DNA from 2 places in the Rhizobium sp. 05N49 genome. Region 1 is predicted to be linked to the other one. Evidence: riboswitches for the same ligand, from Rfam matches in the RefSeq annotation. Region 1 holds a riboswitch; the other holds the start of a gene.
What was found. A riboswitch is a leader RNA that binds a small molecule or an ion and turns the genes downstream of it on or off. The one in region 1 is predicted to bind cobalamin.
Positions count from the first base shown of each region.

Region 2: another riboswitch for cobalamin. It lies ahead of nrdH (glutaredoxin-like protein NrdH); the one in region 1 lies ahead of cobU (bifunctional adenosylcobinamide kinase/adenosylcobinamide-phosphate guanylyltransferase).

Region 1 is NZ_JBFTME010000001.1:343,153-348,138, forward strand. Features, by position in the region: gene cobW (cobalamin biosynthesis protein CobW) at 1-704, opposite strand, end outside; gene cobU (bifunctional adenosylcobinamide kinase/adenosylcobinamide-phosphate guanylyltransferase) at 709-1,218, opposite strand; cobalamin riboswitch at 1,547-1,937, opposite strand; gene AC1DF8_RS01815 (chloride channel protein) at 2,145-3,935, shown strand; gene AC1DF8_RS01820 (adenylate/guanylate cyclase domain-containing protein) at 3,921-4,986, opposite strand, start outside.
Region 2 is NZ_JBFTME010000009.1:298,615-303,600, forward strand. Features, by position in the region: gene nrdF (class 1b ribonucleoside-diphosphate reductase subunit beta) at 1-232, opposite strand, end outside; gene nrdE (class 1b ribonucleoside-diphosphate reductase subunit alpha) at 249-2,417, opposite strand; gene nrdI (class Ib ribonucleoside-diphosphate reductase assembly flavoprotein NrdI) at 2,396-2,797, opposite strand; gene nrdH (glutaredoxin-like protein NrdH) at 2,811-3,032, opposite strand; cobalamin riboswitch at 3,296-3,522, opposite strand; gene metE (5-methyltetrahydropteroyltriglutamate--homocysteine S-methyltransferase) at 3,701-4,986, opposite strand, start outside.

The DNA.
Region 1 (4,986 bases):
TTGACGATATCGTCTTCCGTGCCGATGCCGAGGCCGAGCAGCACGCTTGCCGGCACCTCGCCGTTCTTCGCTTCGATCATGACAGGCTTGCGGGCAATGCGCGAGGCAACTTCGCTCTTCACGCGGCCAAGCCCGTCCGCGTCGATCAGATCGGTCTTGTTGAGCACGATCAGGTCGGCGCAGGTCAGCTGATCCTCGAACAGTTCCTCGATCGGGCTTTCATGATCCAGCGATTCATCCTCGACACGGCGCGCATCGACGGCATCGTGGTCATCGGCAAAACGACCGGCAGCAACGGCCGCACTATCGACCACGGTGATGACGCCATCGACGGTGACTTCGCTGCGGATGTCTGGCCAGTTGAAGGCGGCGACAAGCGGCTGCGGCAGGGCAAGGCCCGAGGTTTCGATGACGATATGGTCAGGGCGCTGCTCGCGCTCCAGAAGCTTGGTCATGGTCGGAATGAAATCGTCGGCAACGGTGCAGCAGATGCAGCCATTGGTGAGCTCGATGATGTCGTCCTCGGTGCAGTTTTCCGCACCGCAGCCCTTCAGCACGTCGCCATCGACGCCGAGATCGCCGAACTCGTTGATGATCAGCGCGATCTTCTTGCCGCCGGCATTGGTGAGCAGGTTGCGGATCATCGTCGTCTTGCCGGCGCCGAGAAAGCCGGTGATGACGGTTGCGGGGATTTTCTGCTGCATGGAACTAACCCTTCATTTTCAGCGGCAGACCCGCTGCGATAAAATAAACATCCGCGGCCGAAGCCGCGATCATCTGGTGCAGCCGGCCTGCATAGTCGCGAAATTCCCGCGCCATGCGGTTCTCGGGCACGATGCCGAGGCCGACTTCATTGGAAACGATGACGAGCCGCGCCTTAGCATGAGGCAGAAAGCCAGCAAGGGTGGCAGACTGGGCGGCGATATCGCGCCCCTCCATCATCAGATTGGTGAGCCACAGCGTCAGACAATCGACGAGGATGGCCCTGCCCTCCGCGTCGATGGCGGTCAGGCGCTCGGTGAGATCGAGCGGTTCCTCATGCGTCGTCCAGGAGGGGCCGCGATCGGCCCTGTGCTGGTCGATGCGCGCCTGCATCTCGTCGTCCCAGGCGCGGCCGGTGGCGATGTAATGGCGCTCGATACCGCTCGTGGCAATAAGATTTTCGGCGAAGCGGGATTTGCCGGAGCGAGCGCCGCCGAGGATGAAGGTGGTGGTCATGACAGCACCGTCCGTTGAGGATGGGCGCGGCCTTCGCCACACCCCTCATTCCTGTGCTTGTCACAGGAATCCAGCCTGCCCAAGTCCTTGGGCAGGAGAGACTCATTCCGCGATAACATTGATTCATTCACGGCGCAGACGCGCCGTGGCTGGTTTCCTGTGACAAGCACAGGAATCAGGGAAGAGAAAACGGCCTGCGCCAGAAGCTCATCACAGAGGGGCGGCGGAACACCGCGCCCATATCGCACCACCAGAGGCAGCGCTGAATAACATCCTTCAGCCAAGACAACCTCCGTGCTGGCAGCGGGCAAAGCGCCCAAATTGGGCATTATGCCCGGCACGGATAGCAGGTCTCCTGGCTCGCAGTTATCGGCCGCGACAGGGGCGACCGCTCGGTCGCCCCTTATCGTGCCAGCGGATCTACCTCGCCTTCCCGGCTGCATCTCGTGAAAAGGCGGACGATTCGTAGAATTAGAGGCGTCCTGCCCCGGCTGATCACGATGCATTTCCAGTGGCTTTTCCGGCACTTGTCCGCCTTGCCCGCTTGCAGAATGCAAGACCGTCGGCGCCGCAATCCAAATGCCGGATGGAAGACCCTGACTGCTCTACAGTCGCGGGGTCGGCTGTGATGAAGGCGCCCGGCTTGGGTCCGCCCCGTCACATTCCCTTTTAATCCGGAAGGCGTTTGCCGATCCGGAACCATCCATTATGTGGATTCATGGTTAGGCGCGTGCAACTCCCATGTCAATTGCCGCGCAACGCCCCGCTCATGTTCATCTCGACTTACACTACCGATATTATCGTCTTTAATCAAAGGCTTACGTCACAAAAACTTTACGGCCCGGTCGGTTTTTTGCCGCAATTGCCGCTCATGCGGATGCCGGCTCCGCCCTTGACCCCTATTCTTGCCGCCTAATTTCCCCATGATGCTCTCCCGAATGCACATTCGCCGCCTCGGCCCTCTAGGCACCGCCTTCGATCCGGGGCGCCTGCGCGCGCTTATTCGCCACAGCGAAATGGGCATGGTCTTTGCCGGCGCGCTTGTCGGCATCGTATCGGGGCTTGCGGTCTCAGCCATGAGCTATGTCTCGGAAGAGATGCACAGCCTGATCTTCGGCATAGACGGCACGACGAGGCTCAGCGCCTCGCAGATCGACAGCAAGTTTTTGCTGATGTCGGCCCCGGTAGCCGGCGGCATGCTTCTCGGGCTCTTGCTCTTCATTCTCGCCAAATGGCGCAAGAAGCCGATGGTCGACCCGATCGAGGCCAATGCGCTGCATGGCGGTCGCCTGTCGCTGACGGACAGCATCCTTGTCGCGATCCAGAATCTCGTTTCCAATGGCTTCGGCGCATCCGTCGGCCTGGAAGCCGGTTATACGCAGCTTGCGGCCGGCATCGCCTCGAAATTCGGCCTGAAGCTGCAGCTGCGCCGCGCGGACCTGCGTGTGCTCGTCGGCTGCGGCGCAGCCGGCGCCATCGCCGCCGCCTTCAATGCGCCGCTGACCGGCGCCTTCTACGCCTTCGAGCTGATCATCGGCACCTACACCATTATGTCGCTGACACCTGTCGTCGTCTCGGCGCTTGTCGCAACTCTTGTTGCGCGCCTTCTTGCCGGCAGCGATTTCATCATCGATGTCGGCAGTTTCGGCGCTGTACAGCCGGCAGACTACGTGCCGGCCATCGCGCTCGGCGCCTTCTGCGCCGGCGTCGGCATCCTCATCATGCAGGGCGTCTCCTTCGTAGAGGAATTGGCGCGCAAGAGCGCCATCGCACTGCCTTTCCGCCCGGCGCTCGGCGGCATCGTCGTCGGCCTGCTGGCGCTGGTATCGCCACAGGTGCTGGCCGCCGGCCACGGCGCGCTGCATCTGAACCTCTCCCACGAGATCACGATCCCCGCGCTGATCGGTCTTTTCCTTCTGAAGTCGGTGGCATCCGCCGTCTCCATCGGCTCCGGCTTCAGGGGCGGCCTGTTCTTCGCCTCGCTTTTCATGGGCGCGCTGCTCGGCAAGCTCTTTGCCTATTCCGCCCCCTATTTCGCCGATGCGACGCTGACGCCCGTGATCTATGCCGTGGTCGGTATGAGCTCGCTCGCCGTCGCCGTCATCGGCGGGCCGCTGACCATGACCTTCCTGGCGCTGGAGATCACCGGCGACTTTCCAATCACCGCACTGGTGCTCGCAGCCGTCATCACCTCCTCGCTCGTCGTGCGCACGACCTTCGGCTACTCCTTCGCCACATGGCGCTTTCACTTGCGCGGCGAAAGCATCCGCAGCGCCCATGATGTCGGCTGGATCCGCAATCTCACCGTCGACAAGCTGATGCGTTCAGACGTAAAGACCGCAAAACTCGGGATAACGCTGGACGCGTTCAAGGAGGCCTTCCCCATCGGCTCGACGCAGCGTGTCATCCTCGTCGATGAGGGCGACAAATATGCCGGCCTCGTGCTCGTGCCGGAAATCTACGCAAACCCCACCAGCGCGCAGGACGAAGCCCAGAATCTCGGCGATTTCATCCGCTATAAAAACGATTTCCTGCAGCCGCAGATGAATGCCAAACAGGCGGCCGCGATCTTTGACAAGACGGAAAGCGAAGCGCTCGCCGTCGTCAACAACCTCATCGAGCGCAAGGTGATCGGCCAGCTCAGCGAAAGCCACACGCTGCGCCGCTACAGCGAAGAACTCGACCGCCGGCGCCGCGAGGTGTCAGGCGAGATCTGAGGCTTTTGCCGCCGATTTTCGAGCCGATGCCACAATCGGATCCGCGAGCTTGAACACGTCGGCCTTCCTCGAAACGCCGCGCAACTCGAACGATCCCAGGCGTTCGCAGGCGACACCGCAGGCAGCCGCGAAGCTTTCCGACATCAGAAGCGACTGGCCGAGTTCGCCGCAGAGTTTCTCGATCCGCGAGGCCTCGTTGACGGCCCTGCCGATCACGGTGAAGTCGAGCCTGCCGCGGGCGCCGATATTTCCGTAAAACACTTCTCCGAGATGCAGGACGACGTCGACGCCGATGTCGGGGCCACCCCTGCCTGCCCGCTCTCGGTTCAGCGCCTCGTTGGCCTTCAGCATGTTCCGGGCCGAGGCGAGTGCTGCGCGGCAAGCCTGTTCGGGATCATCCCCCTCTTCGCTGCCGGTCGGAAAGATCGCTAGCACGCTGTCGCCCATGAACTTGAGGATCTCCCCGGAATTTTCCTCGACATGCCTGCCGATCAGCTCGAAATGCGCATCCAGAAACCCGGCGATTTCGCCCGGCTCATAGACGTCGGTCAATGCCGTGAAATTTCTGAGATCGGCCAGCAGGACCGCAGCATTGATGGATCCGCCCTTGCCTCTCTGAGCCTCGCCCGCAAGGATGCGTGCGCTTGTCCTGGCGCCTGTGTAGACAGCCAGAATATCGGCAGCGGTTTTCGATGCGGCCATGCGGTAGCAGGCGAGCCCCAGAGCCGGAATAAGCTCTGCGACGGTCGTCAGCTGCTCGTCGGAAAATCCACCCGATGCGTCGCTGGTCAGCGCCAGGCTGAAGCCGCGCAACGCGACCTCCTTCGGAAACTCGAAAATGCTGACCACGTGATCGGTCGCTCCGGCAAGGGCGAATTCCTTGAGCCGCGGGTACTCCAGACCCTCTCCCTTGGCTAAATTCCAGCGCCCCGCTCTCTCACCGCGGCTCAGCAGATGAAATGTCGGCGTTTTCTCGAAGTTGCGCTCGTCCACGCCGCCATGCTCGGAGTTTTCGAGGGTCGTTACCCCGCCTCGCACGAAATTGGCGGAG
Region 2 (4,986 bases), on a different contig from region 1:
CACCATTCTGGATCGTGTCGAGCAACGTCAGCCCGGTGAAGACGCGGATCGTCAGCTGCTGCTCGACCGGCGTCAGCGTTCCCCACGACGGAATGTCGTTCGACAGCGGCACCTTTTCCGGCAGCCAGAAATTGCCGGTCAGACGGTTCCAGACTTCGAGATCCTTGTCGTCTTCGATACGGTTCCAGTTGATGGCGCGCACGCGGCTGACCGGCTTGACTTGCATGTTCATGGTTTTCTCCGGTCGGTTATAGCGTACAGGAGACGCAGCCCTGCACCTCGGTGCCGGATAGCGCCATCTGGCGAAGACGGATGTAATAGATCGTCTTGATGCCCTTCTTCCAGGCATGGATCTGGGCGCGGTTGATGTCGCGCGTCGTTGCCGTGTCGCGGAAGAACAGCGTCAGCGACAGGCCCTGGTCGACATGCTGGGTGGCAGCCGCATAGGTATCAATGATCTTTTCCGCGCCGATCTCGTACGCATCTTCGTAATAGTCGAGATTGTCGTTGGTCATGAACGGCGCCGGATAATAGACGCGGCCGATCTTGCCTTCCTTGCGGATCTCGATCTTCGAGACGATCGGGTGGATCGAGGAGGTGGAGTGATTGATGTAGGAGATCGAGCCCGTCGGCGGCACCGCCTGCAGGTTCTGGTTATAGAGCCCGGAGGCCATGACGACCTTCTTCAATTCCAGCCAGTCTTCCTGCGTCGGGATATGAATGCCGGCGTCATCGAACAGCGCCTGCACCTTCTCGGTTGCCGGCTTCCACTCCTGCCCGGTATATTTGTCGAAATAGTCACCTGAGGCATATTTCGAATTCTCGAAGCCCTTGAAACTTGCGCCATGCTCGACCGCCAGGCGGTTGGAAGCACGCAGAGCGTGATAGGTCACCGTGTAGAAATACATATTGGTGAAATCGACGCCTTCTTCCGAACCGTAATGGATGCGCTCGCGGGCAAGATAGCCATGCAGGTTCATCTGTCCCAAGCCGATCGCATGGCTATCGTCATTGCCCTTCTCGATCGAAGGCACCGAAGAGATATGGCTCATGTCGGAAACGGCCGTCAGCGCGCGGATCGAGGTTTCGATCGTCTTGCCGAAATCGGATGAATCCATCGCCATGGCGATATTCAGCGAGCCGAGATTGCAGGAAATATCCTTGCCCATCGTCTTGTAGGAAAGGTCGTCGTTGAATTCGCTGGCCTCGCTCACCTGTAGGATTTCCGAGCAGAGGTTGCTCATGCTGATGCGGCCGGCGATCGGGTTCGCGCGGTTCACCGTGTCTTCGAACATGATGTAGGGATAGCCGCTCTCGAACTGTATTTCGGCGATCACCTGGAAGAATTCGCGGGCCTTGATCTTCTTCTTGGTGATACGGGCATCCGCCACCATCTCGCGATACTTTTCCGTCACCGATATCTCGGTGAACGGGACGCCATAGACCCGCTCCACGTCATAGGGCGAGAAGAGGTACATATCCTCATTGTTCTTGGCGAGCTCGAAGGTGATGTCAGGCACGACGACGCCGAGCGATAGCGTCTTGATGCGGATCTTCTCATCGGCATTTTCGCGCTTTGTATCGAGGAAGCGCATGATATCGGGGTGGTGCGCGTTGAGATAGACGGCACCTGCCCCCTGCCGTGCACCAAGCTGGTTGGCGTAGGAGAACGAGTCTTCCAGCAGCTTCATGACGGGAATGATGCCGGAAGACTGGTTTTCGATCTGCTTGATCGGCGCACCGGCCTCGCGGATGTTCGTCAAGGACAGCGCAACACCACCGCCGCGCTTGGACAGCTGCAGCGCCGAATTGATGGAGCGGCCGATCGATTCCATATTGTCTTCGACACGCAGCAGGAAGCAGGAGACGAGTTCGCCGCGCTGCTTCTTGCCGGCATTGAGGAAGGTTGGCGTTGCCGGCTGGAACCGGCCGGAGATGATCTCTTCCATCAGATCGCGGGCAAGCTGTTCATTGCCTCTGGCAAGCGCTAGCGCCACCATGCAGATACGGTCTTCATAGCGCTCCAGGTAGCGCTTTCCGTCGAAGGTCTTCAGCGTGTAGCTGGTGTAATATTTGAAGGCGCCGAGGAAGGTTGGGAACCGGAACTTCTTGGCATAGGCTTCGTCGAACAGGTCGCGGACGAAGTTGAAGGAATACTGGTCGAGCACTTCCTGCTCGTAATAGCCTTCAGTTACCAGATAATCGAGCTTCTCCCTGAGATTATGGAAGAACACCGTGTTCTGGTTCACATGCTGCAGGAAATATTGCTTGGCCGCCATGCGGTCCTTGTCGAGCTGGATCTTGCCCTCATCGTCATAGAGGTTCAGCATCGCATTCAGCGCGTGATAATCCAGCGCTTCCACGGCCTTGAGCGGCTTGACGCCCGCATCCCGCGTCAGATTTGTCCCCGTGTCCAAAATCGTCCCATCCCATCTTTGACATTGGCGACATCCTCGGCAGTCCCCAGGAGCTCGAACCGGTAGAGGTAAGGCACCTGGCATTTTTGCGAGATCACGTCGCCGGCAAGCCCGTAGGTCTCGCCGAAATTGCTGTTGCCCGCAGCAATGACGCCGCGGATGTTGGAGCGGTTTTCCGCATCGTTGAGGAAACGGATCACCTGCTTGGGCACGGCCCCTTTTCCGCCATCGCCACAATAGGTGGGCGAGATCAGCACATAGGGTTCGCGAATGTGGATGTCTTCAGCTCCGACGGGAATGCGCGCCGCGCGCAGTCCCAGCCTCTCGACGAAACGATGGGTATTCTCGGACCGGCTGGAATAATAGACGATCAGGCCCACCGCTTTTCTCCGGTCAGGAGAGCGCGCTGATCATGTCGGGACGGAAGCCCGCCCAATGGTTCTCGCCGGCAACGACGACCGGAACCTGCATGTAGCCCATGCCGCGCACGCGATCGAGCGCCTCGGCGTCCTCGGAGATATCGATGATCTGGTAGTCGACGCCCAGACGGTCGAGGGCGCGGTAGGTAGCGGTGCACTGTACGCAGGCAGGCTTGCTGTAAACGGTAACGCTCATCATGTTCCTCGTGATGTCAATGAATTCCAGACGCAGAACTAGGATCGGGCGCCTTGCGGCGTCCGAGGCAATGCTTGGTATTGATCTGACAAAGTTGGCGCTTTACACGCCGAACACTCTCCCCCGCACGATCTGCGCGGGCGGCGGTTTTAATGCTTTCAACATGACTTCAACCCCGAAGTGTTCAGCGGACATTCGGGGGCAGCGCAACAGGCGCGGATTTGACCCGCCTGCGTATACGCGACCTTCCGGACACCCCGCCCGTGGATACCTCGTTCAAGGCAGGTCTCCTGGCTCGCGGGTCGAAGCACCCTGCCCCCAGCCTTCCCAAAGCTTCATGCCTCAGTGACCTGAAATCGGACAGTTGCTCGCCGCTTACAGTTGCGGGGGCAGCTCCGGCTTTGTCGCGCCATCATGGCGAAACGCACCGTATTCCCATCTTAGCCCCCGACCCTCACGAATCGAAGGAACCTTGAACACTAGATATAGTACTCGAATCCCAGTTTGCGTCAACGGATGGTTTGTGCATCGCGTTACGGCATGTTTGAAATCACTGCATTCCTGTGAAAAACGTGGTTAATGAATGGTTAACGAAAGCAGGCTGTGGAGAAGGCAGCATTGGGAAGAGCCGGCCTCTATAGCCGGCTCTCCAGGAATCGATTAGGCGCTCAGGCGCGTGTCGGCGCTGCGGCAATACGCAACTGCCGAGCGGCGGCAACCATGTTGACCAGCGCCGGACGAACCTCTTCCCACTTGCGTGTCTTCAATCCGCAATCCGGATTGATCCAGAGCTGCCCGTCCGTCAGACGTTTCCGCGCCAGCGTGAGGAGCTCGGTCATCTCAGCAACATCCGGAACGCGGGGCGAATGGATGTCGTAGACGCCGGGGCCGATCTCGTTCGGGTATTTGTAGCTGCGGAAGGCTTCCAGAAGTTCCATCTTCGACCGCGAGGTTTCGATGGAGATCACATCGGCATCCATCGCGGCGATGGCATCGATGATCTGGTTGAACTCCGAATAGCACATATGCGTATGGATCTGCGTCTCGTCGGAAACACCGGATGCGCAGAGGCGAAAACTCTCGACCGCCCAGTCGAGATAGGTCTTCCAGTCGGCCTTGCGCAATGGCAGACCCTCACGGAGAGCGGCCTCGTCGATCTGGATCATCGCAGCACCCGCCTTTTCGAGATCGAGCACTTCGTCGCGGATCGCCAGAGCGATCTGCCGGCTGACATCGGCGCGAGAAAGATCATCACGCACGAAGGACCAGTTGAGGATCGTCACCGGACCGGTCAGCATTCCCTTGACCGGCTTGTCCGTCAGCGACTGCGCGTAGCGCCACCACTCGACTGTCATCGGCTTTGGCCGAGAGACGTCGCCGAAGATGATAGGCGGGCGGACATAGCGCGAACCGTAGCTCTGCACCCAGGCATGCTGCGTAAAGGCGAAACCGGAAAGCTGCTCACCGAAATACTGCACCATGTCGTTACGCTCGAATTCCCCGTGGACGAGCACGTCGAGGCCGATTTCCTCCTGCCAGCGGATCGCCGCTTCGGTCTCCTTTTTCAGGAACGCATCGTAGTCCGCCTCGCTGATCGTACCCTTTGCGAAGGCCGAGCGGGACTTGCGCACATTGGATGTCTGCGGGAAGGAGCCGATCGTCGTTGTCGGGAAGAGCGGCAGGCGAAGCTTGCGCGCCTGCAAGCTGGTCCGCTCGGCAAAACCGCTGCTCCGCGTCATCATCGTCTCATCGATTGCCGCGACCCGCTGCCTGACTTTGAGATCATGCACACGTGGAGAAGCCGCTCGAGAGGCAACGGCCTGAGAGGCTGCAGCAATTCCTTGATAAGCCCCGCCGGAGCTGCCGAGGGCAGAGAGTTCATCGAGTTTCTGGGTGGCGAAAGCGAGCCACGACGTCAGTTCCTCATCCAGTCCGGTTTCCAGATCCAGGTCGA